3 regions of the Pseudomonas sp. GW822-FHT04H02 genome follow, and region 3 is predicted to be linked to each of the others. Evidence: predicted binding sites of a transcription regulator. Region 3 holds the regulator's gene; each other region holds the start of a gene.

Region 1 (9,973 bases), on a different contig from region 3:
AGCCGCGCCGATGTCGAGGCCGGGTTCATCGAGTTCAATGACTTGCTGGGCACCTGCCGCTTCCGCGATTGCAAGCACGATCGCGAGCCGGGCTGTGCCTTGCTCAAGGCCCTGGAAGACGGGCGGATCCAGCAGCAACGGATGAACAGCTACCGCTCGATCCTCGCCAGCCTGCCAGACAACAGTTACTGATTGACCTGACCCAGATACGACAAGGCCGCGATCTTCGCGGCCTTGTCGTTTGTCACTTCGCCGTGCCCGGCGTAGCGGGCGGCGCCACCGGAGCAGTGGGAGCCGGAGCCGGAGCGGAAGACTGGCCCGCCGCACCCTGCTCGTCCATCTTCAGCACACCGTCCTCGAAGATATTCATACGTTGACGCACCTCGTGCGCCGGCAGCGGTTCGCTACCGGGCGGCAAGGCATTCGGGTCGGCTGCCGCCCCCGGTACTTCACCGGGAGCACCGCTACCCTGGGTCGGTACCGGAGCATTGGGATCGGTCTGCTCACCCTCGATGGCACGCTGGGCCTTCTTGGTCAGCACGACGATATCGATGCGCCGGTTGACCGGGTTGAAAGGGTCCTTGCGATCGAATAGAGCCGACGAAGCAAAGCCCACCACACGCGCAACTTGCGGATCAGGATAACCACCCGCCACCAGCGCCCGACGCGCAGCGTTGGCCCGGTTGGCCGACAGTTCCCAGTTGCCGAAGTCGCCAGTGCCCGAATAGGGCTTGGCGTCGGTGTGACCGCTGATGCTGATCTTGTTCGGCACGGTCTTGATGGTGTCAGCCATGGCCAGCAGGATGTCTTCGAAATACGGCTTCAGACGTGCACTGCCAGAGTCGAACATCGGCCGGTTCTCGGCGTCCATGATCTGGATCCGCAGGCCGTCCGGGGTGATCTCGAAGAGGATCTGGTCCTTGAACTTCTGCAGTTGCGGGTTTTCTTCAACCTTGTTCTGCAACTCTTGCAACAGCAACTCGAGACGCTCGCGCTCGACCTGCTCGGCCATGCCCTCCACCTGGTCGGCATCCACCGTGACCTTGTCCGGTTGTGGCTGGGACTTGATCTCGGGGTTGAGGGTGTTGTCCGGCGCCAGCTCAGGAGAGCCGCCCAGGTCGATGATGTAGGGCGTACCGCTTTCCGAGAAGCCGATCGGATCCTTGAAGTAACCGGCGATGGCGATCTTCTGTTCCGGGGTGGCCGTGGACAGCAGCCACAACACCAGGAAGAACGCCATCATCGCCGTGGCGAAGTCGGCGAAGGCGATTTTCCAGGCGCCCCCGTGATGTCCGCCAGCGAAGCGCTTGACGCGCTTGATGATAATCGGCTGATTATTTTCCATGACTTAGCGACCGCGAACCGCTTGTTCCAGCTCGGCGAAGCTAGGACGGTGCGCCGGGTACAGAACCTTGCGCCCGAACTCCACGGCCAGGGACGGCGGCATGCCGGAAGCCGAGGCCACCAGCGACGCCTTGATGGCTTCGTAGACGTTCAGTTCTTCCTTGGCGTCGTGGGCCAGGGAGTGGGCCAGCGGGCCGAAGAAACCATAGGCCGCGAGAATACCGAAGAAGGTACCCACCAGCGCCGCGCCTACGTGCAGGCCGATGGACTTCTGGTCGCCATCGCCCAGGGAGGCCATGGTCACCACGATCCCCAATACCGCCGCGACGATACCGAAACCGGGCATGCCGTCGGCAATCCCGTTGACCGCATGGGATGGATGCTCGAGGTCTTCCTTGAGGCTGAACAGCTCCATGTCGAACAGGCCTTCCAGCTCGTGGGGAGCCATGTTGCCGGAGGACATGATGCGCAGATAGTCACAGACGAAGGCGGTCATGCGTTCATCTTTGAGCACCGCCGGGTACTTGGCGAAAATCGGGCTGGCCGCGGCGTCCTCGATATCGCCTTCGATGGCCATCATGCCTTCGCGACGACTCTTGTTGAGGATCTCGTAGATCAGGCCCAGCACTTCCAGGTAGAAGGTGTGGGTGAAGCGCGAGCTGAACATGCCCAGGGATTTCTTGACGACGTGCATCGTCATATAGCCCGGGTTGGCCTGGAGGAATGCGCCAAAGGCTGCGCCGCCGATGATCAGCACTTCGAAAGGCTGGATCAGTGCCGCGATTTTGCCGTGGGAAAGCACGTATCCGCCGAGCACGCTCGCGAATACGACGATGATGCCGATAATTTTAGCCATAGGTAGGGGAGTACTTATTGAGTCGGGTTCAAGGTCATATTCGGAAGTTCTTAAAACTCTTCTTCTACTTATCGGCAAAACTGCGCCAGACTATAGCCAGTTAAGGCGAAAAGCCAGTTTGGCCCGCTCTGGGCGTGTTCACAGCAGACGATGATTGCGCCCGACCATGTCTAATGAAACCAGCGTCCCACATTCTCCGCCCGCCTCTCTCGACGCCTGGGTAAAGCTCCTCAATGGCGTGCGCCTGCCGGTGCCCCAGGCCAGCCATGACCGGGTCTGCCGCGCCATTGCCAACAACCGCAGCTCGCTGCGGGAGATTGTCGATCTGATGCAAAACAGCCCGGCACTGGCCTTGAGCGTGATCCGCGAAGCCAACCGGCATTCCCACGGCAGCATGAGCGAACCGGCGGAAAACCTGGAGATCGCGGTCAACCGCCTGGGCCTCAAGCGTACCGAGGAGTTGCTCGAGCAACTGCCGACGCTGCCTGAAGAGCAGATCCCCCAGGCATTGCGCCAGTTCCAGCTGATCAGCCAGCACGCCAGCCAGCAAGCCAATGGCTTCTTTGCCGGACGCCTGGCGCGACTCTGGCAGGACATCCACTGGGGCAGCCTGCTGTTTCTCTCGCCGCTCTGGGCCATGGCCCTGGTCTATCCCAAGCTGCTGGAAGAGTGGGAACTGCGGGTCATCTACAAGCACGAATCCGCACACGACGTTGAACTGCAACTGTTCGGAGTGCGACTGATGGAAATGTGCCAGGCCCTGGTCCTGGCCTGGCACCTGCCGATCTGGGTCCAGCAGGGCTATCGCCTGCTGACCCAGGAGCAGCACCTGCTGGCCAAGGTCATGCTGATTGCCCGCGACAGCGACAACCCGCTGCGCCAGCAACAACGCCTGGACGCTGAACCGGACCTGCGGCGCTGGCTGAACCAGCCGGCCAACACTGTGTTGCTGGCCAACGGCCTGGCGCTGGCGGCGCAACAGTCCTGGAACAGCCCCCATGGCCGGCGCTGGCAGAACCTTACCGCTCTTTATCTGCAGATCCCCCTGGACCAGGTCCAGCAACAGTTGCACCAACAGGCCGTACAAAGCGCCCGCAACGACACCCAGCCCGATCTCTGGCACCCGGCCCAGGCCCTGCTCTGGCCCTGGGATGCCCGACGCCTGCATCACGGCGAACAACCAGCCCCGGCGCCCACCGCACTGGAACTGGCCAAGTGGCGCAAGCTCTGCGGCGAACTGTTGCTGGACCCCAGCCCCTTTACCAACGCCGTGCACCTTACCGGCTTTGCCCGGGATGCCCTGGCGGCGTGCGGCATGCATCGGGTCATGCTGCTGATGGTCGATCGCAGCCTGAGCCACCTGCGAGTGCAACAGCTTTACGGCATGCCCAGGGAAGCGGCCAGCCTGACCCTGCAGGCCAAGCAGAGCCCGCTGTTGCAACGCCTGCTGGAAAAATCCGCGCAGATCCGCCTGACCCCGGCCAACCGGGCCCAGTTCGCCCCTCACCTGCCAAGCTCGCTGCGCCAGCTGTTTCGCGGCGAACACCTGCTGATCCGCTCACTGTCGTGCAATGGCCGGGTACTGATGCTGGCGATCGCCGACCAGGGCGGCGTGCCGTTCTCGGAAATCAGCGTCCAGGCCTTCGGCAAGACCGCCCAGTGCATCGAAAAAGCCTTGCACAGCTTTACCAACCGCAGCCAATGACGCTTGCGCTACAATCCTTCCCTTTGCGCCCTGGGGACCTGACATGTCTGACTTCTCTGGCTTGCCGCTGGTCATTGAACCGAGCGACCTGCTCGCCCGCCTGAACGCCCGCGAACTGATCCTGGTCGACCTGACCAGCGCTGCCCGCTATGCAACCGGGCATATTCCCGGGGCGCGCTTCGTCGACCCCAAGCGCACTCAGCTGGGCCAGGCGCCGGCTCCCGGGCTGCTGCCGCCGCAAGCGGCGCTTGAAACGCTGTTCGGCGAACTCGGGCACAACCCGGACGCGGTCTATGTGGTCTACGACGATGAAGGCGGTGGCTGGGCCGGGCGCTTCATCTGGCTGCTGGACGTGATCGGCCACCACCGCTACCACTACCTCGACGGCGGCCTGCCGGCCTGGCTGGCGGAAGGCCTGCCCGTGTCTACCGAAGTGCCGGCCGCGGTCGGCGGCCCCGTGGCGCTGGCCCTGCATGACGAGCCCACCGCCACCCGCGAATACCTGCAAAGCCGTCTCGGCGCGGCGGACCTGGTGATCTGGGACGCCCGCGGACCGCTGGAGTACTCCGGCGAAAAAGTCCTGGCAGCCAAGGGCGGGCATATCCCCGGCGCGGTGAATTTCGAATGGACCGCCGGCATGGATCAGGCACGCCACCTGCGCATCCGCCGCGACATGCCACAGATCCTTGCGGACCTGGGCATCAGCAAAGACAAAGAAGTGATCACCCACTGCCAGACCCACCATCGCTCCGGCTTCACCTATCTGGTGGCCAAGGCGCTGGGCTACCCACGGGTCAAGGGCTACGCCGGCTCCTGGGGCGAATGGGGCAATCATCCCGATACGCCCGTAGAGATTTAAGGTTTTTAAGGACACCCAATGAAAAAGCGTTTGTTCATCATCAGCCAGTACCTGCTGCCTCATCACCTGCTGTCGCGCCTGGCCGGCTGCATTGCCGAGTGCCGCGTGCGCTGGTTCAAGAATGCCTTCACCCGCTGGTTCGCCAAGCAGTATCAAGTGGATATGTCCGAGGCCCAGGTCGAGGACGTGACCGCCTACGAGCATTTCAACGCCTTCTTCACCCGCGCCCTCAAAGACGGCGCGCGGCCGCTGGACCCGACCCCGGGCGCGGTGCTCAGCCCTGCCGACGGCGCGGTCAGCCAACTGGGCCCGATCGAACACGGCCGAGTGTTCCAGGCCAAGGGCCACAGCTACAGCGTGCTGGAACTGCTGGGCGGTGACCCGGCCCTGGCACAGCCGTTCATGGGCGGCGACTTTGCCACCATCTACCTCTCCCCCAAGGACTACCACCGGGTGCACATGCCCCTGGCCGGCACCCTGCGGGAAATGGTCTATGTGCCGGGCCGGATCTTCTCGGTCAACCAGACTACCGCTGAAAACGTACCCGAGCTGTTCGCACGCAACGAGCGCGTGGTGTGCATCTTCGATACCGAGCGCGGCCCGATGGCGCTGGTGCTGGTGGGCGCGATGATCGTCGCTTCGATCGAAACCGTCTGGGCCGGCCTGGTAACGCCGCCCAAGCGCGAACTCAAGACCGTGCGCTACGACGAAGCCGCCCGCGCTCCGATCCACCTGGAGAAAGGCGCCGAAATGGGCCGCTTCAAGCTGGGCTCCACGGCCATCGTGCTGTTTGGCCCGGACCAGGTGCAGTGGGCCCAAGAGCTGGCTGCCGGCTCGCCCGTGCGGATGGGCCAGGGCCTGGGCCTGCCCAAGGCTTGAGGCCTGAATGCCGGACATAAAAAACGCCGCTGATCAGCGGCGTTTTTTATGGGCGGGGATTTTCCGGCGGCTCAGAGCTGCCCGTCGCGGTCACGGAACCCCAGCAGGTACAGCACGCCATCCAGGCCCAGGGTCGAGATCGCCTGCTTGGCCGACTGCTTGACCAGCGGCTTGGCGCGGAATGCCACGCCCAGGCCGGCAATGCCGAGCATCGGCAGATCGTTGGCGCCATCGCCGACAGCGATGGTCTGCTCCAGGCGCAGGCCTTCCTTGTGCGCCAGCTCACGCAGCAGATCAGCCTTGCGCTGGGCGTCGACAATCGGCTCCACCGCCACGCCAGTGACCTTGCCGTCCACCACTTCCAGCTCGTTGGCGAACACGTAGTCGATACCCAGCTTGGCTTGCAGCTGCTTGGCAAAGTAGGTGAAGCCGCCGGAGAGGATCGCGGTCTTGTAGCCCAGGCGCTTGAGCTCGGCGAACAGGGTTTCGGCGCCCTCGGTCAGGCGCAGGGAGGCGCCGATGGCGTCCAGCACATTGACGTCCAGGCCCTTGAGTAGCGCCAGGCGCTCCTTGAAACTGGCGCGGAAGTCCAGCTCGCCGGCCATCGCCCGCTCGGTGATTTCCGCGACCCGATCGCCGACACCGGCCGCCTTGGCCAGCTCGTCGATGACTTCGGCCTCGATCAGCGTCGAATCCATGTCGAACACCGCCAGGCGCCGGTTACGGCGGAACAGCGAGTCTTCCTGGAACGCGATATCGACGTTCAGCTCCTGGGCCACGCTGAGGAACTCGGCCCGCAGGGCTTGCGGATCGGCGGCTTCGCCACGTACCGAGAACTCGATGCAGCCCTTGCCCTGGTCGGCTGGCATGTCCAGGGGCATGCGCCCGGACAGGCGATCGATATGGTCGATGTTCAGGCCGTACTTGGCGGTGATGGAACTCACGCGCTGCAACTGTTCGGCGGTAACCTTGCGCGTCAGCAGGGTCACGATATGGCGCTTCTTGCCCTGCCCGGCGACCCACTGCTGGTAATCCTCCTCGGACACCGGCGTGAAGCGCACCTGCTGGTCGAGCTTGTAGGCGGTGAACAGGATGTCCTTGAGCACCGACGAGCTCTGCTCGTTGCTGGGAATTTCAACCAGGATGCCGAACGACAAGGTGTCGTGGATCACCGCCTGACCGATGTCGAGAATGTTCACACCACCCTGGGCCAGAACGCCGGTAATGGCCGCAGTCAGACCGGGACGATCTTCGCCGGTGATGTTTATCAGGACAATTTCGCGCAAGGCGCACCCCCGAGGTGGAAAAAAAGCGCATTCTACCCACTTTCGGTGACCATCGGGCACAGCCAGCGCTTTGCCGGTCTAGGGCCTGTCGCTATACTGCGCGTCAACTTCACGGACAAAAGAGCCGAGCTCAGTGAACCGGCCCACGCCAGTTAAAACCGATAACTTCTTCCTGCTGATCTTCCGTGCACTGCGCCACCGCCGTGTGCCGATTGCATTGCGCATTGCCAGCCATAACGTGATCCTGGTCGCCCTGGCCCTGGTGATCTATGCCGGCGTGATGGGCCTGCAGTTCAAGCAAGCCATGCACGAACAAGCCGACGCCCTGGGTCAGAGCCTGACCACCCAGACCGCCACCTCGGCCACCGAGCTGCTGGTGTCCAACGACATCCTCAGCCTCAATGTCCTGCTCAACAATCTGACCAAGAACCCGCTGGTGGCCCACGCGGCCATCTACAGCGTGGACAACCGCATCCTCGCCGAGGCCGGCCAGCGCCCCAAGAGCAGCCTGCTGGGTGAAACCGAGGGCGTGTACCAGACCAAGATCACCTTCCAGGACGTGACCGCGGGCAACCTGCGAATCAGCCTGGACATGGCGCAATTCCAGCAGCCGATGACCATCAGCCTGCAAAGCATGGGCATCCTCAGCGCCATCCTGCTGGCCCTGGCCCTGGCCTTGAGCCTGCGCCTGGGGCGGCACATCTCGACTCCGCTGCTGCAACTGCGAGTCTGGCTGCGTGACCTGGACGAACACACTCCCGCCACTCAGCGCCAGGACGAAATCGGCGATCTGGCGCGTCAGCTGCATGCCCGCCTGGTGCCGGAAAAACCCGAACCGGCACCGCAGCCCGAGGCTGAAGTACAAGACGACGAGGACGATGAGCCGGCATTCGAAGTGCGCAACCTGCGGGACCCGAGCTTCGACGAAAGCGCTCCGGTAGCAGGCCTGAAGCCTGCACCCCGGCACCTGGTTCACGCCGAAGAAGACGAACTGGACGAGGAAGACCCCTTCGCCGACCTGCGGGACAGCTCATCGACGCCTGCTGCCAAGCCACAACCGCAACCACAGGTTCCGGCCCAGCCCCAGCACAGTGCGGTACTGGCGGTGCAACTCGGTGCCCAGGAGCAACTGCGACGCCTGCCCCGCGCCCGCCTGATGGAACTGCTGGAACGCTACCGCGATTGCCTCGACCAGGCCGCCTCGCTGTACCAGAGCGAACTGCATACCCTGAACGATGGCAGCACGCTGATGCTGTTCCACAGCGAAGACAGCGGTGACGACTACCTGACCAACGCCATCTGCTGCGGCGAGTTGCTGCGCGCCCTGGGCCATGCCCTGCAGATCGAAGTGGCGGACAGCGGCATCACCCTGCAACTGCAACTGGGCCTGACCCTGGGCGACGAACTGTTCGGCCTGAGCCAGATCGACCTGCTGCTCACCGAAACCGCTCAGGATGCCCTGGCCCTGTCCCAGCACAGCCGCAACCTGCTGCTGGTGGAGCGCAAGGTCAATGACGACCCGCTGCTGCGCCAGCGGGCACGTATTCGCCCGATCGCCAGCCCGGAAGGTGCCTGCTGCGTGGAACGCCTGATGGAGCCCTACCCGTCGATGCTGGAGCGGCAACTGGCACGCATGCATGAAACACGGGCCAAGCTGTAAGGCTGACCCGCAAAAAGAAGCCCGCCCAGTGCGGGCTTTTTCATGAGCTTTGTGTAGCCGCTGGCGCAGCCTGCGACAAGCCCCGCAGGGGCTTCAACGCTGGTGATATCGCTGCGTGCCTGCGGCCCGCTCGCAGCCTTCGGCAGCGGCTACAGGAGATTGCGTTGGCCAGAGCCAGAAACGACAAGGCCCGCTGTTGGGCGGGCCTTGTCTCGCGGCGTGTCAACTCAGAACCTGAACACTTCCATATCCGTGCGGATCGGCGTGGCCATCGGGATCTTCGGTTGCTTTTCCTGCTCGGCAGGTTTGGGCGCAGGAGCCGGGGCCGCCTTGCGTGGCACCTCCGCCACCGCCGGCTGATTGGCCAGAGGCTTGAGGGCACCCGACAACTGTTCCGCCAGACGCTGCAACAGCACGCCCTGGGCCTGGACCTGGGACGCCGTGGTTCCCGCGTGCTGCTCCTGCAGATGAACGATGCGGTTGTCCCGCACCTGGCCACGACGGTCGATCAGGCGCCATTGCGCATCCAGCACCGCCGGCTGCGACTTGCCTGAATCCAGGCGAGTGATCGACAGCAGCACCTGGACATCCGGAGTGAAGCCGCTGGTGGCCGGAGCCAATACAACCCGCTGGCTGTCGAGATGACCGGCCACCTGGCGCAACAGCAACTGGTCGATGTCCGAAGACAGGCTGCCGGCCCAGCGACCATCAGTGGAGGCCTGCAGGCTGCCATCATCCTGACGCTGCAGGAGGGTTTCACGTTGCAGGTAATCGGCGATCAGCACCGGCCCCAGCAATACCGACATGCCGGCACTGGCCGGCTGAGCTGGACTTCCGCTGTCCAGCTGATACAGCGACACCGGCTGGTGTACGCTGCAACCCGCCAGGCCAAGAACGCCGGCGAGCAAGAAAACAAGAGGAAGGCGCAGAGCAGTCATCATCCCATCCAGGTGGCGGCCACAAGGCTAGCCACAGTGTAAATACTCAAAAAAAACCTGAATAACGCCCGGCCACGCCAGCGTTTGAAAGCGCATATCATCCGTGAATATGCGCCCTGACTCCAGTGTTGTAGCGTCGATCCTGCGCTTAAATCGCAGATCGAACGCTCTAGCCCGCCCTTAACTGAGAGGCTCTACCAACAACGCATCCACCCGCTGGAAGCCGCGAGGCAGTTTGTTGCCACGGCGCCCGCGCTCGCCTTTGTAGTGCTCCAGATCGTCAGCCTTGAGCGACAAGGTGCGCTTGCCAGCCTGCAGCACCAGGGTCGCGCCGTCCGGCAGCACCGCGATATCGGTGACGTACTCTTCACGGCTGGCCACGCGCTCACCGGGAATGCCGATGATCTTGTTGCCCTTGCCCTTGCCCAGCTGCGGCAGGTCGCTGA
Region 2 (9,973 bases), on a different contig from region 3:
ACCACGCCCAAGGTGGCGCAGCGCTTCGGCGCCGGCAACCTGCACGAGATCGGCCCGCTGGTGCGCCAGGCACTGTGGCTCGCCGTGGTGGCCGGGATCTCGGCCCTGCTGATACTGATCAGTGCCGAGCCGGTGCTGCACCTGATGAATGTCGATCCGGAACTGATCAAGCCCTGCATGGGCTACCTGCACGGCATCGCCAGTGGCTTGCCGGCGGTAGCGCTGTACTACGTGCTGCGCTGCCTCAGCGATGGCCTGGGCCGCACGGTGCCGAGCATGGTCATCGGCCTGGGAGGCCTGGCCCTGAACATCCCCATCAACTACATCTTCATCTATGGCCATTTCGGTGTACCGGCCATGGGCGGCGTCGGTTGCGGCTGGGCCACGGCCATCGTGATGTGGGCCATGATGCTGGGCATGGCCGGCTGGATTTTCTGGGCACCGGCCTACCGCAAGATCCAGTTATTCAGCCGCTTCGACTGGCCGCAAGGAGCGATGATCGGGCGCTTGCTGAGCATCGGCCTGCCCATCGGCATTGCAGTGTTCGCCGAATCGAGCATTTTCGCGGTGATCGCCCTGCTGATCGGCAGCCTGGGGGCCACGGTGGTGGCCGGGCACCAGATCGCCCTCAACGTCAGCGCCCTGATGTTCATGATTCCCTACTCCCTGGCCATGGCGGTGACCGTGCGGGTCGGCCAGGCCCTGGGCCGCCAGCAACCCCGCAATGCGCGCTTCAGCGCCGGCGTCGGCATGGCCACGTCACTGGCCTACGCCTGCCTTTCGGCGAGCCTGATGTTCTTCCTGCGTGAGCCCATCGCCACCATCTACACCACCGACCCGATGGTGATTCAGGTCGCTTCGATGCTGATTGTGTATGCGGCGCTGTTCCAGTTTTCCGATGGCATCCAGGTCACGGCGGCCGGCGCATTGCGCGGCTACCAGGACACTCGGGTGACCATGATCCTGACCCTGTTCGCCTACTGGGGGATTGGCTTGCCGGTGGGCTACGCCCTGGGCCTGACCGACTGGTTCGGCCCGGCGCGGGGCCCGAGCGGCCTGTGGGAAGGCCTGATCGTGGGCTTGAGCTGCGCGGCGCTGATGCTGTCGATCCGCCTGACCCGCAGCGCGCGCAAGCAGATCCGCATCAGCCGCTCGGCGGGTTAATCGAGCTTCTTGCGGATCCAGTAGAGGTAGGTACCTGCCTCTTCCTGCTGCGCTACCAGTTCATGGTCGAGAAACACGCAGAACTTGGGAATGTCGCGGCGGGTGGAGGGGTCGGTGGCAATCACCTTCAACAGCCCGCCCGGCGGCAGGTCGCGGATGTGCTGGTGCAGCATCATCACCGGCTCCGGGCAGTTGAGGCCCGTGGCGTCGAGGGTGCCGTCAACCGGCGTATCGATAATCTGGCTCATGAATCACTCCTGAAACTGGCCGGCATTGTCGCGCAATACCGCCATCGGTTCATCTGTTGCTGTCGTTCCACGGCCCCGATCCTGCCGTAGGAGCTGGCTTGCCAGCGAAGGCATCCTCACGCCTTGCACCAGTGCGGGGCCTTTTTCGCCGGCAAGCCGGCTCCGACCAGGAAGCGGGCGGTGTTGCGGGTACTACGCCGATTTGGGCTTTTTCAGATCCAGGCGCCGCAGGTGGCAGGTGACTTCCTCGCGGTCGTGGTACAGCTGCTTGCAGCCAATGGCCACGCGAATGCCCCGGGCCTTGAAGCCTTCTTCGATGCGCTCCAGCAAGCGCTTCACTTCGGCATAGCGCTGCTTCATCGGCAGCTTGAGGTTGACCACCGCCTCGCGGCAGTGCCCCTCGCCGATCCAGGTCTCCAGCAGCGCGGCGTTGCGCGCCGGTTTCTCGACGATGTCGCAGACCATCCAGTCCACCGGCTGCCTGGGCTTGTAGGTAAAGCCGTCCGCCATCAGGTGCTGCACCAGGCCGGTGTCCATCAGGCTTTCAGCCATGGGGCCGTTGTCCACGGCGGTCACCAGCATGCCGCGGTTGACCAGTTGCCAGGTCCAGCCGCCCGGGGCAGCCCCCAGGTCGACGCCGGTCATGTCGCCATGCAGACGCTCGTCCCACTGGTCCCGAGGAATGAAATGGTGCCAGGCCTCTTCCAGCTTCAGGGTCGAGCGGCTCGGCGCTTCCCGGGGGAATTTCAGCCGTGGAATGCCCATGGGCCACATGGCCGAGTTGCCGGCATCAGCCAGGCCGACGAAGACTTCCCGACCGCTCTTGAAGGTCAGCAACAAGCGCGGCTTGGTCGCGTCATCCACCAGCTTGCCGGCCGCGGTCAGGGCCTTGCGCAGGGGTGCTTCGAACTTCTTGCAGAAGTTGGACAGCTCCTTGCCATCGTTGGTGTCCACCACTTCCAGCCACAGGCTACCGCACTGCGGGAAGTTGGCCAGGTAGGCAAGGATCACGCTGATACGATCGGTTTCCGGCAGGTCGATGAAGCCGCCCCGGGCCCACTGCCGGGGAAAGATCAGCTCCGGGAAGCGCAGGCCCTGCATCAGACGCTGGGCCCCGTCGTCCTCGGTGCATATAAACTCGGCGCAGGCGGTGCTGGGCTTGGCCTTGGCATAACCGGCGACATTCAGCCGGGCCGCGTGGTCGGCGATCTCGGAGCAGACTTCGCCCTCGAAGCCGGGCCGGCAATGGATAAACAGGGTGTTCATTGAATCTCCTGGGCAAATGGCGATGAATCGATGCGCAAACCTGCCCTGTAGCAAAGCCTGTCACGAAAACCGGCGCATGATAACCGAGTTCGGAACCTTGGACTGAGCCCAGCAGTCCAGTGATTAGCTATAAGCCCCAAACAGAGCTAGGTTAACTCTCTGTCCGTATCACAGGCCCGTAGCCGTGCGGGCCACAAGGAGTCATTCAATGCCATCCCTCGATAGCCTGAAAACCCTTAAGACCCTAAAAGTCGACGACAAGACTTATCACTATTTCAGCCTGCCGGACGCCGCCAGGAGCCTGGGTGATATAGACACCCTGCCCATGTCGCTGAAAGTCCTGCTGGAAAACCTGTTGCGCTGGGAAGACGACAAGACCGTCACCGGCGCCGACCTCAAGGCCATCGCGGCCTGGCTCAAGGAGCGCCGCTCCGACCGCGAGATCCAGTACCGCCCCGCACGGGTGCTGATGCAGGACTTCACCGGGGTGCCGGCGGTGGTCGACCTGGCCGCGATGCGCGCCGCCATGGCCAAGGCCGGTGGCGATCCACAGCGGATCAACCCGCTGTCACCGGTGGACCTGGTGATCGACCACTCGGTGATGGTGGACAAATTCGCCAGCAGCAGCGCCTTCGAGCAGAACGTCGATATCGAGATGCAACGCAACGGCGAGCGCTATGCCTTCCTGCGCTGGGGCCAGAGCGCCTTCGACAACTTCAGCGTGGTACCGCCGGGCACCGGCATCTGCCACCAGGTCAACCTGGAATACCTGGGGCGCACGGTCTGGACCAAGGACGAGGACGGCCGCACCTATGCCTTCCCCGACACCCTGGTGGGTACCGACTCCCACACCACCATGATCAATGGCCTTGGCGTACTGGGCTGGGGCGTGGGCGGGATCGAAGCCGAGGCGGCGATGCTCGGCCAGCCGGTGTCGATGCTGATTCCCGAAGTCATCGGCTTCAAGCTCACCGGCAAGCTCAAGGAAGGCATCACCGCCACCGACCTGGTGCTGACGGTGACCCAGATGCTGCGCAAGAAAGGCGTGGTCGGCAAATTCGTCGAGTTCTACGGTGACGGCCTGGCCGACCTGCCCCTGGCGGACCGTGCCACCATCGCCAACATGGCACCGGAATACGGCGCCACCTGCGGCTTCTTCCCGGTGGATGACATCACCCTGGACTACCTGCGCCTGTCCGGGCGCCCCGACGAACTGGTGAAACTGGTGGAGGCCTACAGCAAGGCCCAGGGCTTGTGGCGCCTGCCGGGCAAGGAGCCGGTATTCACCGACAGCCTGGCGCTGGACATGGGCACCGTGGAGGCCAGCCTCGCCGGCCCCAAACGGCCGCAGGACCGGGTTGCACTGCCCAACGTTGCCCAGGCTTTCACTGACTTCCTCGACCTGCAGTTCAAACCCACCAGCAAGGAAGAAGGCCGCCTGGAAAGCGAAGGTGGCGGTGGTGTGGCGGTGGGCAACGCGGACCTGGTGGGCGAAGCCGACTACCAGTACGACGGCCAGACCTATCGCCTGAAAAACGGTGCCGTGGTGATCGCGGCCATCACCTCCTGCACCAACACCTCCAACCCCAGCGTCATGATGGCCGCCGGCCTGGTGGCGAAGAAGGCCGTGGAAAAAGGCCTGCAACGCAAACCCTGGGTCAAGAGCTCGCTAGCCCCAGGCTCCAAGGTGGTGACCGACTACTACAAGGCTGCCGGCCTGACGCCCTACCTGGACCAACTGGGCTTCGATCTGGTGGGCTACGGCTGCACCACCTGCATCGGCAACTCCGGCCCGCTGCAGGAGCCGATCGAGAAAGCCATCCAGCAGGCCGACCTCAGCGTGGCCTCGGTGCTGTCGGGCAACCGCAACTTCGAGGGCCGGGTGCATCCACTGGTGAAAACCAACTGGCTGGCCTCGCCGCCCCTGGTCGTGGCCTATGCCCTGGCGGGCACGGTGCGCATCGACATCAGCAGCGAGCCTCTGGGCCAGGGCAAGGACGGCCAGCCGGTGTACCTGCGGGACATCTGGCCCAGCAGCAAGGAGATCGCCGACGCCGTGGCCCAGGTCAACACTCGGATGTTCCACAAGGAGTACGCCGAAGTGTTCGCCGGGGATGCACAGTGGCAAGCCATCGAAGTGCCGCAGGCCGCCACCTATGTGTGGCAGGACGACTCCACCTATATCCAGCACCCGCCGTTCTTCGATGACATCGCCGGCCCGCTGCCGCAGATCACCGATGTCAGCGGCGCCCGGGTACTGGCCCTGCTGGGGGACTCGGTGACCACCGACCACATCTCCCCGGCCGGCAACATCAAGGCCGACAGCCCGGCTGGCCGCTACCTGCGGGACAAGGGCGTGGAACCGCGGGACTTCAACTCCTACGGCTCACGGCGCGGCAACCACGAAGTGATGATGCGCGGTACCTTCGCCAACATCCGCATTCGCAACGAAATGCTCGGCGGCGAGGAAGGTGGCAACACCTTGTACATTCCCACCGGCGAGAAGTTGGCGATCTATGACGCAGCCATGCGCTACCAGGCCGACGGCACGCCGCTGGTAGTGATCGCCGGCCAGGAATACGGCACCGGTTCGAGCCGCGACTGGGCGGCCAAAGGCACCAACCTGCTGGGAGTCAAGGCAGTGATCGCCGAAAGCTTCGAACGTATCCACCGCTCCAACCTGGTGGGCATGGGCGTCCTGCCCTTGCAGTTCAAGCTGGACCAGAACCGCAAGAGCCTGAAGCTGACCGGCAAGGAAACCCTGGACATTCTCGGCCTCAGCGGTACGGAACTGACGCCGCGGATGAACCTGACCCTGGTGATCACCCGTGAGGATGGCAGCCAGGAGAAGATCGAGGTGCTGTGCCGCATCGACACCTTGAATGAAGTGGAATACTTCAAGTCCGGCGGGATCCTGCACTACGTTCTGCGGCAACTGATTGCCTCCTGACGCTGCCTGAAAAAAAACACCGCCTTCGGGCGGTGTTTTGCATTGGGCTGCCGTGCCAGGACGAGGTGGTTATACTGCGCGCCCGCCAAATCTGACTCACCGGTCGCAATGGCGACTACAGATCCGGCGCAGTACTACGTCTCTGCAATACCCATTCTTACGCAACAAGGATTCCCCATGACTGCTCTGCCATGGATGTACCTGGCACTTCTTTCCATTGGCTACGCACTGGCCCTGAGCTACGGGCAACTGGGCCTGCTGGCCGCCCTGTCGATCTTGCTGCTGTTGGCTGCCGGCTTTGCCGTGCGCCAGCAACGCAGCCGCGTCGGCCAGTACCTGGGCCACGGCCTGTTCGTGGTGCTCGCTCTGGCCCTGGCCATGCACTGGCTGCCCGGGTTCTACAATGGCCGGGCCATCGACCCGCAACGCTTCACCGACGATGCCGTGCCCTTCTCCCTGTACCTGAACCAGGACAAGCCGCTGATCGGCTTCTGGCTGCTGCTGGTATGCCCGTGGATAGTCGGGCGGCGCTCACTGCGCCTGTCGCTGTATGCCACCGCCGCGGCTCTGACTCTGTGTGCGGTAGCCGCACTGGGCGGCGCGCTGCTAATGGGCATGATCACTTGGGCGCCGAAATGGCCGGAGCAGGCGTGGCTCTGGGTGCTGAACAACCTGCTGCTGGTGACCCTGGTGGAAGAGGCGCTGTTCCGCGGCTATATCCAGGGTGGCCTGAGCCGGCGCTTCAAGGCCCTGCCCTACGGCGAGAACCTGGCGCTGCTGTGCGCGGCGCTGCTGTTCGGCCTGGTGCACCTGGGCGCGGGGTGGCAATGGACCCTACTGGCAGGCATCGCCGGCGTCGGCTACGGTCTGGCCTATCGTTTTGGCGGCCTGGGGGCGGCGATAGCCACTCACTTCGGTCTCAACCTGTTGCATTTCGGCCTCTTCACCTACCCGATGCTGGCCGGATAACCCGCCAGCTGTTTTACCAAACCAGTACTTCAGGACTATTGACTGCCAAGGAAGAAGGTCAATGATTAGCCCCTCGCCAACGCCGGCTGAAACCTGCCGGCGCTTTTTGCAAGCGACACATTCTGCCAATGAGACCCAGAGCCGATTATTGAAAAATAATTTCAATAATCGGTTGAAGCGGCCGACAACCTATCAAAGCCTTGCGGATTGAAAAACCATGCGTAATAACCAGCCTGTCACTCAGCGCGAACGTACCTTCCCGGCTCAACAACGGTTGATTTCCACCACCGACGCCAAAGGCGTGATCACCTACTGCAACGACGCCTTTGTCGAGATCAGTGGGTTCTCCCGTGAAGAACTGGTTCGCGCACCGCACAACCTGGTCCGTCACCCTGATGTGCCCGCGGCCGTGTTCGCGCACATGTGGGGCACCTTGAAACAAGGCTTGCCATGGATGGGCATCGTCAAGAACCGCTGCAAGACCGGCGACCACTACTGGGTCAACGCCTATGTGACCCCAGTGTTCGAAGGCAACCAGGTGGTGGGCTATGAATCGGTACGGGTCAAGCCCACCGCCGAACAGGTGCGCCGCGCCGAAGCGCTTTACCAGCGCATCAACACCGGCAAGTCGGCCATTCCCAAGCGCGACAAGTGGCTACCGGTGCTGCAGGACTGGCTGCCGTTCATCCTGGTCAGCCAGCTGAGCTTCATGATCGGTGCCTGGCTCAACTCCCACTGGGGCTTCGCCCTGGCCGCCGCGCTCTCGGTGCCCCTGGGCCTGTTGGGCCTGAGCTGGCAGCAGCGCGGCCTCAAGCGCCTGTTGCGCTTGGCCGAGCAGACCACCTCCGACCCGCTGATCGCTCAGATGTACACCGACAGCCGCGGCGCCCAGGCCCGCCTGGAGATGTCGATCCTGAGCCAGGAAGCGCGCCTGAAGACCTGCCTGACCCGCCTGCAGGACACGGCCGAGCACCTCAACGAGCAGGCCCGCCAGTCCGACACCCTGGCCCACAACAGCTCCAGCGGCCTGGAGCGCCAACGGGTCGAGACCGAACAGGTGGCCACCGCGGTCAACCAGATGGCCGCCACCACCCAGGAAGTGGCCAGCCACGTGCAACGCACCGCCGACGCAACCCAGGAAGCCAATCGCCTGACCGGCCGTGGCCGCGATATCGCCGGGGAAACCCGCGAAGCCATCCAGCGCCTGTCGGTGGTGGTGGGCGAAACCGGGCTGACAGTAACCCAACTGGCCAAGGACAGTGACGAAATCGGCGGCGTTGTCGACGTGATCAAAGGCATTGCCGACCAGACCAACCTGCTGGCCCTGAACGCAGCCATCGAAGCCGCCCGCGCCGGTGAAATGGGCCGCGGCTTTGCCGTGGTGGCCGACGAGGTGCGTCAGTTGGCACAGCGCACCAGTGAGTCCACCGGGCAGATCCATACCCTGATCGCCAAGCTGCAGCAGACAGCCGCCACCGCCGTGCAGACCATGGACGCCGGTCATCGTCAGGCCGAAGAAGGCGTGGCCCGGGTTCTGGAAGCCGACCAGGCACTGGTGGGCATCAGCGAAGCGGTGGCCAACATCACCGACATGACCACCCAGATCGCTGCCGCCACCGAAGAGCAAAGCTCGGTGGCCGAAGAGATCAGCCGCAACATCAGCACCATCGCGCAACTGGCGGACCAGACTTCGGAGCAGGCCCAGCATTCGGCCGAGCTCAGCGAAGCGCTGACCCGCACCGCACACACCCAGTACTCGCTGGTGGAGCGCTTCAACCGCTAAGCCCCCTAGGGCCGGCAACAAAAAACCGGAAGCCAAGGCTTCCGGTTTTTTTATGCCCGCAAATCCACCCGACAACCGTAGGAGCGAGCTTGCTCGCGATAAATCTTCACCGCGCTCCAAATTCGAAGGCCGGGTGAACGTTTCGCGAGCAAGCTCGCTCCTGCAGGATCAGCTCAGCGCTTTCAGGAAGGCAGCAACCTTGAGCGCCGCAGATTCCAGATGCTGCTCATGGCTGAAACCCGAGGCCTTCAGGGGCTTGAGATCGTGATCAGCGGCCGCTAGCCAGTACAACTCGATACTGGCTGCCAATGTATAGGCCTCGACCGCCTGGCGATTGCCCAGGGCGTCACGCTCGCCCTGCACGATCAGGCTCGGCACTGACAGATCGGCCAGATGCGCCACCCGCGGTTTTTCCGGTTTGCCGGCGGCATAGAACGGATAGCCCAGGCACACCAATGCATCGGCCTGCAGTTCATCAGCCAGCAAACTGGCCATGCGCCCGCCCATGGACTTGCCGCCCACCGCCAACACCCCAGTGACATAAGGTCGCACCAGGGCATGCACCTCGCGCCAGCATTCCAGCAGCCTGGGCGCCGGGTTGGGCGGGCGTTTGCCGCCGTCCAGGCGCCGCTGGGCCATGTAGGGAAACTCGAAGCGCAAGACGTTCACCCCATGTCCCGCAAGGCGTACAGCAATGTCATTCATGAACCCACTGTCCATGGGCGCGCCGGCGCCATGGGCGAGGATCAGCGTCGGCGCCGACTGCGCCTCGACGCCCTGCGCGACATCCCACAACCAGCCCCGTTCCCGCACACACTGCGCCCATTGACCCCCGTCAATACTGGCCTTGTGCTCATTGCTCATGCTTGCCTCGCTTTTAGTCTGCCTATAACTCCAGACGAAGTGAGCGCGCCTTGCCGTGCGCAGTCGCTTTCACTTCAACTGAACCGTGGATGGGGAACCATGAACACTTCTATCAGTACCGCCTACAACTACAAGGTGGTCCGCCAATTCGCCATTATGACGGTGGTGTGGGGCATCGTCGGCATGGGGCTCGGGGTTTTTCTCGCTGCCCAGTTGGTCTGGCCCGAACTCAACTTCGACTTACCGTGGACCAGCTTCGGCCGTCTGCGGCCATTGCACACCAACGCGGTGATCTTCGCCTTCGGCGGCTGTGCGCTGTTTGCCAGCTCGTTCTACTCGGTGCAACGCACCTGCCAGACCACGCTGTTCGCGCCGAAAATCGCCGCGTTCTGCTTCTGGGGCTGGCAACTGGTGATCCTCCTGGCGGCCATCAGCCTGCCACTGGGCTACACCAGCTCCAAGGAATACGCCGAACTGGAATGGCCGATCGATATTCTGATCACCATTGTCTGGGTGGCCTACGCCATCGTGTTCTTCGGCACCCTGATGCAGCGCAAGACCAAGCACATCTATGTGGGTAACTGGTTCTTCGGCGCGTTCATCATCACCGTGGCCATCCTGCATATCGTCAACAACCTGGAACTGCCGGTCAGCTTCACCAAGTCCTACTCGGTGTATGCCGGTGCGACCGATGCGATGGTGCAATGGTGGTACGGCCACAACGCCGTG
Region 3 (9,973 bases):
GCTCAGCAGTCTGCAGAAGGCAGGACAAGGCCAGGAAGAAGGCGTTCTGCTGGAGCCAAGCATGGCAGAGAAGCTGCAGCGTTCGCTGATCGATGCGGCGCAGCGTCAAGAGATGCAAGGTCAACCGGTGATTCTGTTGGTAGCGGGGCCGGTCCGCGCCATGCTCTCGCGGTTCGGCCGTCTCGCCGTCCCGGGTTTGCATGTGCTGGCGTACCAGGAAATTCCGGACAACAAGCAAGTGACCATCGTTGCGACAGTAGGGCCCAACGGCTGAGGTAGTGGGTTATGCAAGTTAAGCGTTTTTTCGCCGCCGATATGCGTCAGGCCATGAAACTGGTTCGTGATGAGTTGGGCGCTGAAGCCGCCATCATCGGCAACCGGCGGATCGCCGGCGGTGTCGAGCTGACGGCTGCGCTGGATTACAAGTTGTCGGCCTTGTCGCCACGGGTTCCGAACATGGAACTCGAGGACGAGCTGCGCAAGACCCAGTCGCGGATTGTCACCGCCCAGGCCGAACTGAGCCTGCGGGGCGAGGGCGACAGTGCCTCGATCACCAATCGCCAGCTGTTCGCCGGCCTGCCGTTGACCGCGGCCGAGCCCCTGATCGAGCCGACCCTGACCGAGCGTCCGCGCCCGGCGCCGGCTCCTGCAGCGCCACCTGCCGATACGCGGGCGCTGGACTCGATGCGTTTCGAGCTCAACGGTCTGCGCGAACTGCTGGAAGTGCAGCTCGGCTCCCTGGCCTGGAGCCAGTTGCAGGGCAGCCGTCCGGAGCAGGCCAACCTCTGGCGTCGCCTGCAGCGCATCGGCCTGTCGGGCCCGCTGGCCCGCGACCTGCTGGCACTGATTACCGAAATCAACGAACCCCGTCAGGCCTGGCGCATGTTGCTGGCGCACCTGGCGCGAATGATCCAGACCCCGGAAGTCGAGCCTCTGGAAGAGGGCGGTGTGATCGCCATGGTCGGCCCGGCCGGCATGGGCAAGACCACCACCCTGGCCAAGCTGGCGGCGCGCTACGTGCTCAAGTACGGGGCGCAGAACATTGCCCTGGTGAGCATGGACAGCTACCGCATCGGCGCCCAGGAGCAGCTCAAGACCCTGGGGCGCATCCTCAATGTGTCGGTGACCCATGTGGACCCGGGCCAGTCCCTGGCCCAGGCACTGGATCCGCTGCTGCGCAAGCGCGTGGTGCTGATCGATACCGCCGGCCTGCAGGCCAGCGATCCGGCGTTGCGCATGCAGCTGGAGAGCCTGGCCGGTCGTGGCATTCGTGCGAAGAACTATCTGGTACTGGCTACCACCAGCCAGAAACAGGTGCTGACCGCCGCCTACCACAGCTACAAACGCTGCGGCCTGGCCGGTTGCATCCTGACTAAACTTGATGAAACAGCCAGTCTTGGCGAAGTGCTGAGCCTGGCCATCAGTCATGAACTGCCGGTTGCCTATCTCACTGATGGTCCGCGGATTCCTGACGATCTGCACCTGCCTCGCCGGCATCAGCTGGTGAGTCGCGCGGTAAGCGTACAGATGCAGGAAGAACCCAGCGAGGAAGCCATGGCCGACATGTTCGCTGACCTTTACCACAGCCCGTCCAAACGGGTTGGCTGAGGTAATCATGAATAGATTGCAGTGTATCTACATCGATGGTCTGCCATGCATTGTTCCAATGGTGAACGCGCAGCCAGTTATGTGGCCCCGTCTAAGTAAGACAAGGTAAAGAAAGAACATGGGCAGCATGCATCCCGTACAGGTGATTGCGGTGACCGGCGGCAAAGGTGGCGTCGGCAAGACTAATGTGTCAGTGAACTTGTCCCTGGCTCTGGCTGAGCTCGGCCGGCGGGTCTTGCTGCTGGATGCCGACCTGGGACTGGCCAATGTCGATGTCCTGCTGGGCCTGACTCCGAAACATACCCTGGCCGACGTCATCGAGGGTCGTTGCGAACTGCGCGATGTGCTGCTCCAGGGCCCTGGAGGCATCCGCATCGTACCGGCCGCCTCGGGCACCCAGAGCATGGTGCACCTGAGCCCCGCGCAGCACGCTGGCCTGATCCAGGCCTTCAGCGATATCGGCGACAATCTCGATGTGCTGGTGATCGACACCGCTGCGGGTATTGGTGACTCGGTAGTCAGCTTTGTCCGCGCGGCCCAGGAAGTACTGCTGGTGGTGTGCGACGAGCCGACCTCGATCACGGACGCCTACGCGCTGATCAAGCTGCTCAACCGCGACTACGGCATGAACCGTTTCCGGGTCCTGGCCAACATGGCTCAGAGCCCTCAGGAAGGTCGCAACCTGTTTGCAAAATTGACCAAGGTCACGGATCGCTTCCTGGACGTGGCCTTACAATACGTCGGCGCAGTTCCCTACGACGAAAGCGTACGCAAGGCCGTGCAAAAGCAGCGTGCGGTCTATGAAGCCTTTCCTCGTTCGAAGTGTGCATTGGCGTTCAAGGCCATCGCGCAAAAAGTCGATACCTGGCCGTTGCCGGCGAACCCACGCGGGCATCTGGAGTTTTTTGTCGAGCGGCTAGTGCATCAAACAGCGGGACCGGTGCTATGACTGCCAGTGGCTACAACCTCTACAAGAAGTCGGCGCGTGACAGCCAGTACGAATTGATCGAGCGCTACGCGCCTCTGGTCAAGCGTATTGCCTATCACCTGCTGGCGCGGTTGCCGGCCAGTGTTCAGGTAGAAGACCTGATTCAGGCCGGGATGATCGGTTTGCTCGAAGTGTCGACCAAATACGACGCGAGCAAGGGGGCGAGTTTCGAAACCTACGCGGGTATCCGTATCCGTGGGGCGATGCTCGACGAGGTTCGTAAAGGCGACTGGGCACCGCGTTCGGTGCACCGTAATACGCGCATGGTCAGTGATGCGATTCGCGCAATTGAAGCTAAAACCGGTCGTGACGCTAAAGATCATGAAGTTGCGGCCGAACTTCAATTGAGTCTCGACGATTATTACGGGATTTTGAACGACACCTTGGGCAGCCGCCTGTTCAGTTTCGACGACCTGTTGCAGGACGGCGAGCATGAAGGGCTGCATGAGGATGGCGCCAGTGCTCATCTCGAGCCGTCACGGGACCTGGAGGATGAACGCTTCCAGGCCGCGTTGGCGGATGCGATTGCCAATTTGCCGGAGCGCGAGCGACTGGTGTTGGCGCTGTACTACGACGAAGAGCTGAACCTCAAGGAAATCGGTGAGGTCCTGGGGGTCAGCGAATCGCGGGTCAGCCAGTTACACAGCCAGTGCGCAGCCCGTTTGCGGGGGCGTTTGGGGGAGTGGCGAGCGCGCTGACAGGCAGTGTGGGGACACTGCGTTCAGGACCGGTGAAGCAAGCGCTGCACCGGTCTTGCAGTATGTGCTCCATGCAGTCGTTGTGTGTTATGCCGGATTGATTGAATGGCGCGTTCAGGTGCTGGATGCGTTTAAGACTGCTTGGAGGTCGAATTGGACAAGAACATGAAAATCCTCATCGTTGATGACTTTTCAACGATGCGGCGGATCATTAAGAACCTGTTGCGTGATCTGGGATTCACCAACACGGTCGAGGCCGACGATGGCACTACCGCCATTCCGGTACTCAACAGCGGGAGCATCGACTTTCTGGTAACGGACTGGAACATGCCGGGCATGACCGGTATCGACCTGCTGCGCCACGTGCGCGCCGATGAAAAACTCAAGCACCTGCCGGTATTGATGGTGACTGCTGAAGCCAAGCGCGAGCAGATCATCGAAGCTGCCCAGGCCGGCGTAAACGGCTATGTCGTCAAACCATTCACGGCTCAGGCGTTGAAAGAGAAGATCGAAAAAATCTTCGAACGCATCGGTTGAGACGCGTAGCCATTCCGCCACGGGGGAGCTATGGAGCATAACGAATCTTCACTGGGCGACTTTGAGTCGACCCTGAAAAAACATGCGCTGGAACTGGTCGAGAGCCTTGAAAAGGGCCGGTTCGGCGAAGCGGTGCAATTGATCCATGAGCTCAATCAGACCCGTGACCGCGGCCTGTACCAGGAAGTGGGCAAGCTCACCCGCGAGCTGCATAGCGCGATCGTCAATTTCCAGATTGACCCGCACATGCCGCAAGCCGAGGAAGTTTCACAGATCACGGATGCCACTGAGCGCCTGTCCTATGTGGTCCGGCTGACGGAAGCCGCAGCCAACCGCACCATGGACCTGGTGGAGAGCAGCACCCCGCTGGTCAACGGCCTGAGCACTGAAGCCCAGGCCTTGAGCGCAGACTGGGGGCGCTTCATGCGGCGCGAGGTCGGCGCTGAAGAGTTTCGCGAGCTGGCGCGCCGGGTCGACAGTTTCCTGACGCGCAGCGAACAGGAAACCCGTACCGTTTCCGGCCACCTCAACGACATTCTGCTGGCGCAGGATTACCAGGACCTGACCGGTCAGGTGATCAAGCGTGTGACCCAGTTGGTCACGGAAGTCGAAAGCAATCTGCTCAAACTCGTCTTGATGGCCAGCCAGGTCGATCGTTTCGCCGGTATCGAACATGACCGTGAATCGATCCTCGCTGAAAAAGATCCGCAAAAACATCTCGCCAAGGGTGAAGGTCCGCAGATTCATGCCGATAAACGGGAAGACGTTATGTCCGGTCAGGACGATGTAGACGATTTGCTTTCCAGCCTTGGATTCTAGGAGCACCCATTAATGAGCTTCGGCGCCGATGAAGAGATCCTTCAGGATTTCCTGGTTGAGGCCGGCGAGATTCTAGAGCAACTGTCCGAACAACTGGTCGAGCTGGAAAGCCGGCCGGATGATGCGGACTTGCTCAATGCAATTTTTCGCGGTTTTCACACTGTTAAAGGGGGCGCCGGCTTCCTCCAGCTCAATGAGCTGGTGGAGTGCTGCCACATCGCCGAGAACGTCTTCGACATCCTGCGCAAGGGTGAGCGGCGAGTCGACTCGGAACTGATGGACGTGGTGCTTGAAGCTCTGGACGCGGTGAACGGCATGTTCAGCCAGGTCCGTGAGCGCACCGAAATCACCGCTGCCACACCGGAGTTGCTGGCGGCCCTGGCGCGCCTGGCCGAACCTGCCGGTGCCGAGCCTGCAGCACCTGCTGTGGAAGAGGTGGTTGAGCCGGTTGCCGAGCCTGTGGCCGAAGAAAGCCCGGCAGGGGACATCACCGATAACGAATTCGAGCTGTTGCTCGACTCGCTGAATGCCGCCAAGGCCGAAGCCGAAGCAGCGCCTGCCGCCGCACCTGCGGCCCAGGGCGAGCCGGCCAGCGATGAAATCACCGACGCCGAGTTCGAATCCCTGCTCGATCAGTTGCACGGCAAGGGCCAGTTCGCCCCGGATGCCGTGGCACCGGCCGCGGCCAGTGCCACCAGTGGTGCGGCTGGCGCAGGTGATGAGATCACCGACGATGAATTCGAAGCATTGCTGGACCAGTTGCATGGCAAGGGCAACTTCGCCGTGGAGGCCCTGGATTCGGCCGTGGCGGCGGCGCCTGCCGCTCCTGCCGCAGCCGCACCAAGCGCAGCCGCAGCCGGCAGCGACCTGATCACCGATCACGAATTCGAATCCCTGCTGGATGAGTTGCACGGCAAGGGCAAATTCTCCGAAACCCCGGGTGCGGCCAAGCCAGCCGCGGCCACTGCGGCTCCGGCTGCGGCGGCCACTGCTGCCGTCGCCAAGCCGGCGGCGAAGAAGCCCGAGCCCAAGGCCGAGGCGCCGAAAGCTGCCGCTGCTCCTGCTGCGGCACCGGCACCGGCTCGCGCCGCCGCTGCGGCCCCGCCGGCGGAAAAGCCTGCCAGCGAAGCGGAAACCACGGTGCGTGTCGATACCGCGCGCCTGGACGAAATCATGAACATGGTGGGCGAGCTGGTGCTGGTGCGTAACCGCCTGGTGCGCCTGGGCCTCAACAGCGGCGACGAAGCCATGTCCAAGGCCGTGTCGAACCTCGACGTGGTGACTGCCGACCTGCAGACCGCGGTGATGAAGACCCGCATGCAGCCGATCAAGAAGGTCTTCGGGCGCTTCCCGCGCCTGGTTCGCGACCTGGCCCGGCAGCTCAAGAAAGAGATCAACCTGGAGCTGGTGGGGGAAGAAACCGACCTCGACAAGAACCTGGTAGAAGCCCTGGCCGACCCGCTGGTGCACTTGGTGCGCAACGCGGTGGACCACGGCATCGAATCGCCGGAAGAGCGCGAAGCCTCGGGCAAGTCCCGTGGCGGCAAGGTGGTACTGGCGGCGGAACAGGAAGGCGACCACATCCTGCTGTCGATCTCCGATGACGGCAAGGGCATGGACCCGAACGTGTTGCGCGCCATCGCCGTCAAGCGCGGCGTGATGGACAAGGACGCCGCCGACCGCCTGAGCGATACCGAGTGCTACAACCTGATCTTTGCCCCGGGCTTCTCCACCAAGACCGAGATTTCCGATGTGTCCGGTCGCGGTGTGGGCATGGACGTGGTGAAGACCAAGATTTCCCAGCTCAATGGTTCGATCAACATCTATTCGACCAAGGGCCAGGGCTCGAAGATCGTCATCAAGGTGCCGTTGACCCTGGCGATCATGCCGACACTGATGGTCATGCTCGGCAACCAGGCATTCGCTTTCCCGCTGGTCAACGTCAACGAGATCTTCCACCTCGACCTGTCGCGCACCAACGTGGTGGACGGCCAGGAAGTGGTGATCGTGCGCGACAAGGCGTTGCCCCTGTTCTACCTCAAACGCTGGCTGGTCAGTTCCGCCGCTCATGAAGAGCAGCGCGAGGGCCACGTAGTGATCCTTTCGGTGGGTACCCAGCGGATCGGCTTTGTCGTCGATCAACTGGTGGGCCAGGAAGAAGTGGTCATCAAGCCCTTGGGCAAAATGCTTCAGGGAACCCCGGGCATGTCCGGCGCCACCATTACCGGTGACGGCCGCATTGCTCTGATCCTCGATGTTCCGAGCATGCTCAAGCGTTACGCCGCACGGCGTATTTGATTCGGCGGGGAGGGGCGGTTGGCCTCGCCCCACCTAACGGAGTGTTTATGGCAGTCAAAGTCCTGGTGGTGGACGATTCGGGTTTTTTCCGCCGCCGCGTCTCGGAAATTCTTTCAGCGGATTCGAATATCCAGGTCGTCGGCACGGCGACCAATGGTAAAGAGGCGATCGATCAGGCCCTGGCGCTCAAGCCGGACGTGATCACCATGGACTACGAGATGCCGATGATGGATGGCATCACCGCAGTGCGGCACATCATGCAGCGCTGCCCGACGCCGGTCCTGATGTTCTCCTCCCTGACCCACGAAGGCGCCCGAGTTACCCTCGATGCGCTGGATGCCGGGGCGGTGGACTTTCTGCCGAAGAACTTCGAGGACATCTCGCGCAATCCCGAGAAGGTCAAGCAGTTGCTGTGCGAGAAGGTCCACAGTATTTCGCGCAGCAATCGGCGCTTCAGCAGCTACAGTGCTCCGGCACCGCAGCCGGCGAGTGCTCCGGCACCTGCTCCTTCGAGCTTCGCCAGTTCGCGCTCGCCAGCTCCCGCACCGACTCCGGCCCGCGCAGCGGCGCCGGCGGCCAGTGCGAATTCGCCGGCACCCAAGCGCAAGGCCTACAAGCTGGTGGCCATTGGTACGTCCACAGGCGGCCCGGTGGCGCTGCAGCGGGTCCTGACCCAGCTGCCGGCCAACTTCCCGGCCCCCATCGTCTTGATCCAGCATATGCCGGCGGCCTTCACCAAGGCCTTTGCCGAGCGTCTGGACAAGCTCTGCCGCATCAGCGTCAAGGAAGCCGAGGATGGCGACATCCTGCGTCCAGGCCTGGCGCTGCTGGCGCCTGGCGGCAAGCAGATGATGGTCGACGGTCGCGGTGCGGTGAAGATTCTCCCGGGCGATGAGCGCTTGAACTACAAGCCGTGCGTGGATATCACCTTCGGCTCTGCGGCCAAGTCCTACAGCGACAAAGTTCTGGCGGTGGTGCTCACCGGCATGGGCGCCGACGGTCGCGAAGGCGCGCGTCTGCTCAAGCAGGGCGGCAGTGCGGTCTGGGCCCAGGACGAGGCCAGCTGTGTGATCTATGGCATGCCAATGGCCATCGTCAAGGCCAACCTGGCGGATGCGGTGTACAGCCTGGACGACATCGGCCGGCACCTGGTCGAGGCCTGTCTCTGATGGATGTGCTCAGCCTTATCGGGATCATCATGGCGTTTGTCGCCATCATCGGTGGCAACTACCTTGAGGGGGGGCACCTGTCGGCCCTGGCCAACGGTCCGGCGGCACTGATCGTGCTCGGCGGGACCATCGGCGCGGCACTGCTGCAGTCGCCGCTGAGCGCCTTCAAGCGGGCCATGCAGATCCTTGCCTGGATCCTGTTCCCGCCCCGGGTCGATCTGCCGGGCGGCATCGACCGGGTGGTCAACTGGAGCCTCACCGCGCGCAAGGAAGGCCTGCTGGGCCTGGAAGGCGTGGCGGATGCCGAGCCTGACAGTTATGCGCGCAAGGGCTTGCAGTTGCTGGTGGACGGTGCCGAACCCGAAGCCATCCGCAGCATTCTCGAGGTGGATTTCTATACCCAGGAAAGTCGTGATATCGAGGCCGCCAAGGTGTTCGAGAGCATGGGCGGCTATGCGCCGACCATCGGCATCATCGGCGCGGTAATGGGGCTGATCCACGTGATGGGCAACCTGGCCGATCCATCCCAGCTGGGTAGCGGCATCGCCGTGGCCTTCGTCGCCACTATCTATGGGGTGGCCAGTGCCAACCTGGTGCTGCTGCCGATCGCCGCCAAGCTGAAATCCGTTGCCTTGCGCCAGTCGCGTTACCGGGAAATGCTCCTCGAAGGCATCCTGTCGATCGCCGAAGGCGAAAACCCCCGCTCCATCGAGCTGAAGCTGCAAGGCTTCATGGACTGATTATGGCCCGTCGTCGCCAGCAAGAAGAACACGTCAACCATGAGCGCTGGTTGGTTTCCTACGCCGACTTCATTACCTTGCTGTTCGCGTTTTTCGTGGTCATGTACTCGATTTCCTCGATCAACGAGGGCAAGTACAAGGTCATTTCCGAAGCCTTGATCGGGGTCTTCACCGACTCCGATCGTAGCCTCAAGCCGATTCCCATCGGCGACGAGCGTCCCAAGACCGTGACCCCGGCCAAGCCCCTGGTCAAGGACAGCGACCAGACCGACGCCGGCATCGCCGGGGCCAGTGACCCGCTGAAAAGCATCGCCGATGACATCAGCGCAGCCTTCGGCGACCTGATCAGCTCCAACCAGATGACCGTGCGCGGCAATGAACTGTGGGTGGAGATCGAGCTCAACTCCAGCCTGCTGTTCGGCAGTGGCGATGCCATGCCCAGCGACCAGGCGTTCACCATCATCGACAAGGTGGCGAAGATCCTCAAACCCTTCGACAACCCGATCCATGTCGAGGGCTTCACCGACAACCTGCCGATCCAGACCGCGCAGTACCCGACCAACTGGGAACTGTCCTCGGCCCGTTCGGCGAGCATCGTGCGCATGCTGGCGATGCAGGGGGTGAACCCGGCGCGCATGGCCTCGGTGGGCTACGGTGAGTTCCAGCCAGTGGCCAACAACGCCACCGCCGAAGGCCGGGCGCGCAATCGCCGGGTGGTGCTGGTGGTGTCGCGCAACCTGGATGTGCGCCGCAGCCTGACCGGTACCGGCACCGCCCATGCAACACCGGATGCGGCACTCAAGCGTGCTGGCACACAAACTGCACCAACCCCGGTCAAAACGCCGGTACAGGGAAGCGCCGTCAATTCTCCGTCACCTGCTTTATAACTTAGCGCTATGTCTCGCCCCGCTGTGGCCGGGCGGGAGGAACCAACCGAATGAGAGTCTGGGCAGTTGCCAATCAAAAGGGTGGTGTCGGTAAAACCACCAGTTCCATCGCTTTAGCCGGCTTGCTGGCCGAGGCGGGCAAGCGTGTGGTCGTGGTCGATCTCGACCCCCACGGCTCCATGACCAGCTACTTCGGCTATGACCCGGACAGCCTGGAGCACAGCAGCTA

The links. Region 3 encodes FliA, which starts transcription of late flagellar genes. Its sites were predicted from a motif close to CTAAAGTTTNNNNNNNNNNNGCCGNTAA; they were not measured.
Region 1: a site for FliA is predicted at 2,269-2,296, ahead of motA (flagellar motor stator protein MotA). Genes of this name have one in related genera too.
Region 2: a site for FliA is predicted at 6,758-6,785, ahead of AC1RMG_RS27255 (methyl-accepting chemotaxis protein). Genes of this name have one in related genera too.

What each region holds. Positions count from the first base shown of each region.
Region 1 is NZ_JBXAMM010000006.1:224,891-234,863, reverse strand. It holds gene rsgA (small ribosomal subunit biogenesis GTPase RsgA) at 1-192, shown strand, start outside; gene motB (flagellar motor protein MotB) at 245-1,345, opposite strand; gene motA (flagellar motor stator protein MotA) at 1,349-2,200, opposite strand; gene AC1RMG_RS25685 (HDOD domain-containing protein) at 2,367-3,905, shown strand; gene rhdA (thiosulfate sulfurtransferase) at 3,949-4,764, shown strand; gene asd (archaetidylserine decarboxylase) at 4,783-5,643, shown strand; gene serB (phosphoserine phosphatase SerB) at 5,715-6,929, opposite strand; gene AC1RMG_RS25665 (AhpA/YtjB family protein) at 7,063-8,589, shown strand; gene AC1RMG_RS25660 (PqiC family protein) at 8,817-9,527, opposite strand; gene parC (DNA topoisomerase IV subunit A) at 9,708-9,973, opposite strand, start outside.
Region 2 is NZ_JBXAMM010000007.1:129,059-139,031, forward strand. It holds gene AC1RMG_RS27230 (MATE family efflux transporter) at 1-1,164, shown strand, start outside; gene tusA (sulfurtransferase TusA) at 1,161-1,412, opposite strand; gene rlmM (23S rRNA (cytidine(2498)-2'-O)-methyltransferase RlmM) at 1,605-2,678, opposite strand; gene acnA (aconitate hydratase AcnA) at 2,887-5,628, shown strand; gene AC1RMG_RS27250 (CPBP family intramembrane glutamic endopeptidase) at 5,806-6,597, shown strand; gene AC1RMG_RS27255 (methyl-accepting chemotaxis protein) at 6,815-8,380, shown strand; gene AC1RMG_RS27260 (alpha/beta family hydrolase) at 8,549-9,244, opposite strand; gene ccoN (cytochrome-c oxidase, cbb3-type subunit I) at 9,344-9,973, shown strand, end outside.
Region 3 is NZ_JBXAMM010000002.1:1,077,179-1,087,151, forward strand. It holds gene flhA (flagellar biosynthesis protein FlhA) at 1-274, shown strand, start outside; gene flhF (flagellar biosynthesis GTPase FlhF) at 286-1,608, shown strand; gene fleN (flagellar synthesis regulator FleN) at 1,727-2,557, shown strand; gene fliA (RNA polymerase sigma factor FliA) at 2,554-3,294, shown strand; gene AC1RMG_RS11780 (chemotaxis response regulator CheY) at 3,460-3,831, shown strand; gene AC1RMG_RS11785 (protein phosphatase CheZ) at 3,862-4,650, shown strand; gene AC1RMG_RS11790 (chemotaxis protein CheA) at 4,663-6,948, shown strand; gene AC1RMG_RS11795 (protein-glutamate methylesterase/protein-glutamine glutaminase) at 6,996-8,117, shown strand; gene AC1RMG_RS11800 (flagellar motor protein) at 8,117-8,857, shown strand; gene motD (flagellar motor protein MotD) at 8,860-9,744, shown strand; gene AC1RMG_RS11810 (ParA family protein) at 9,795-9,973, shown strand, end outside.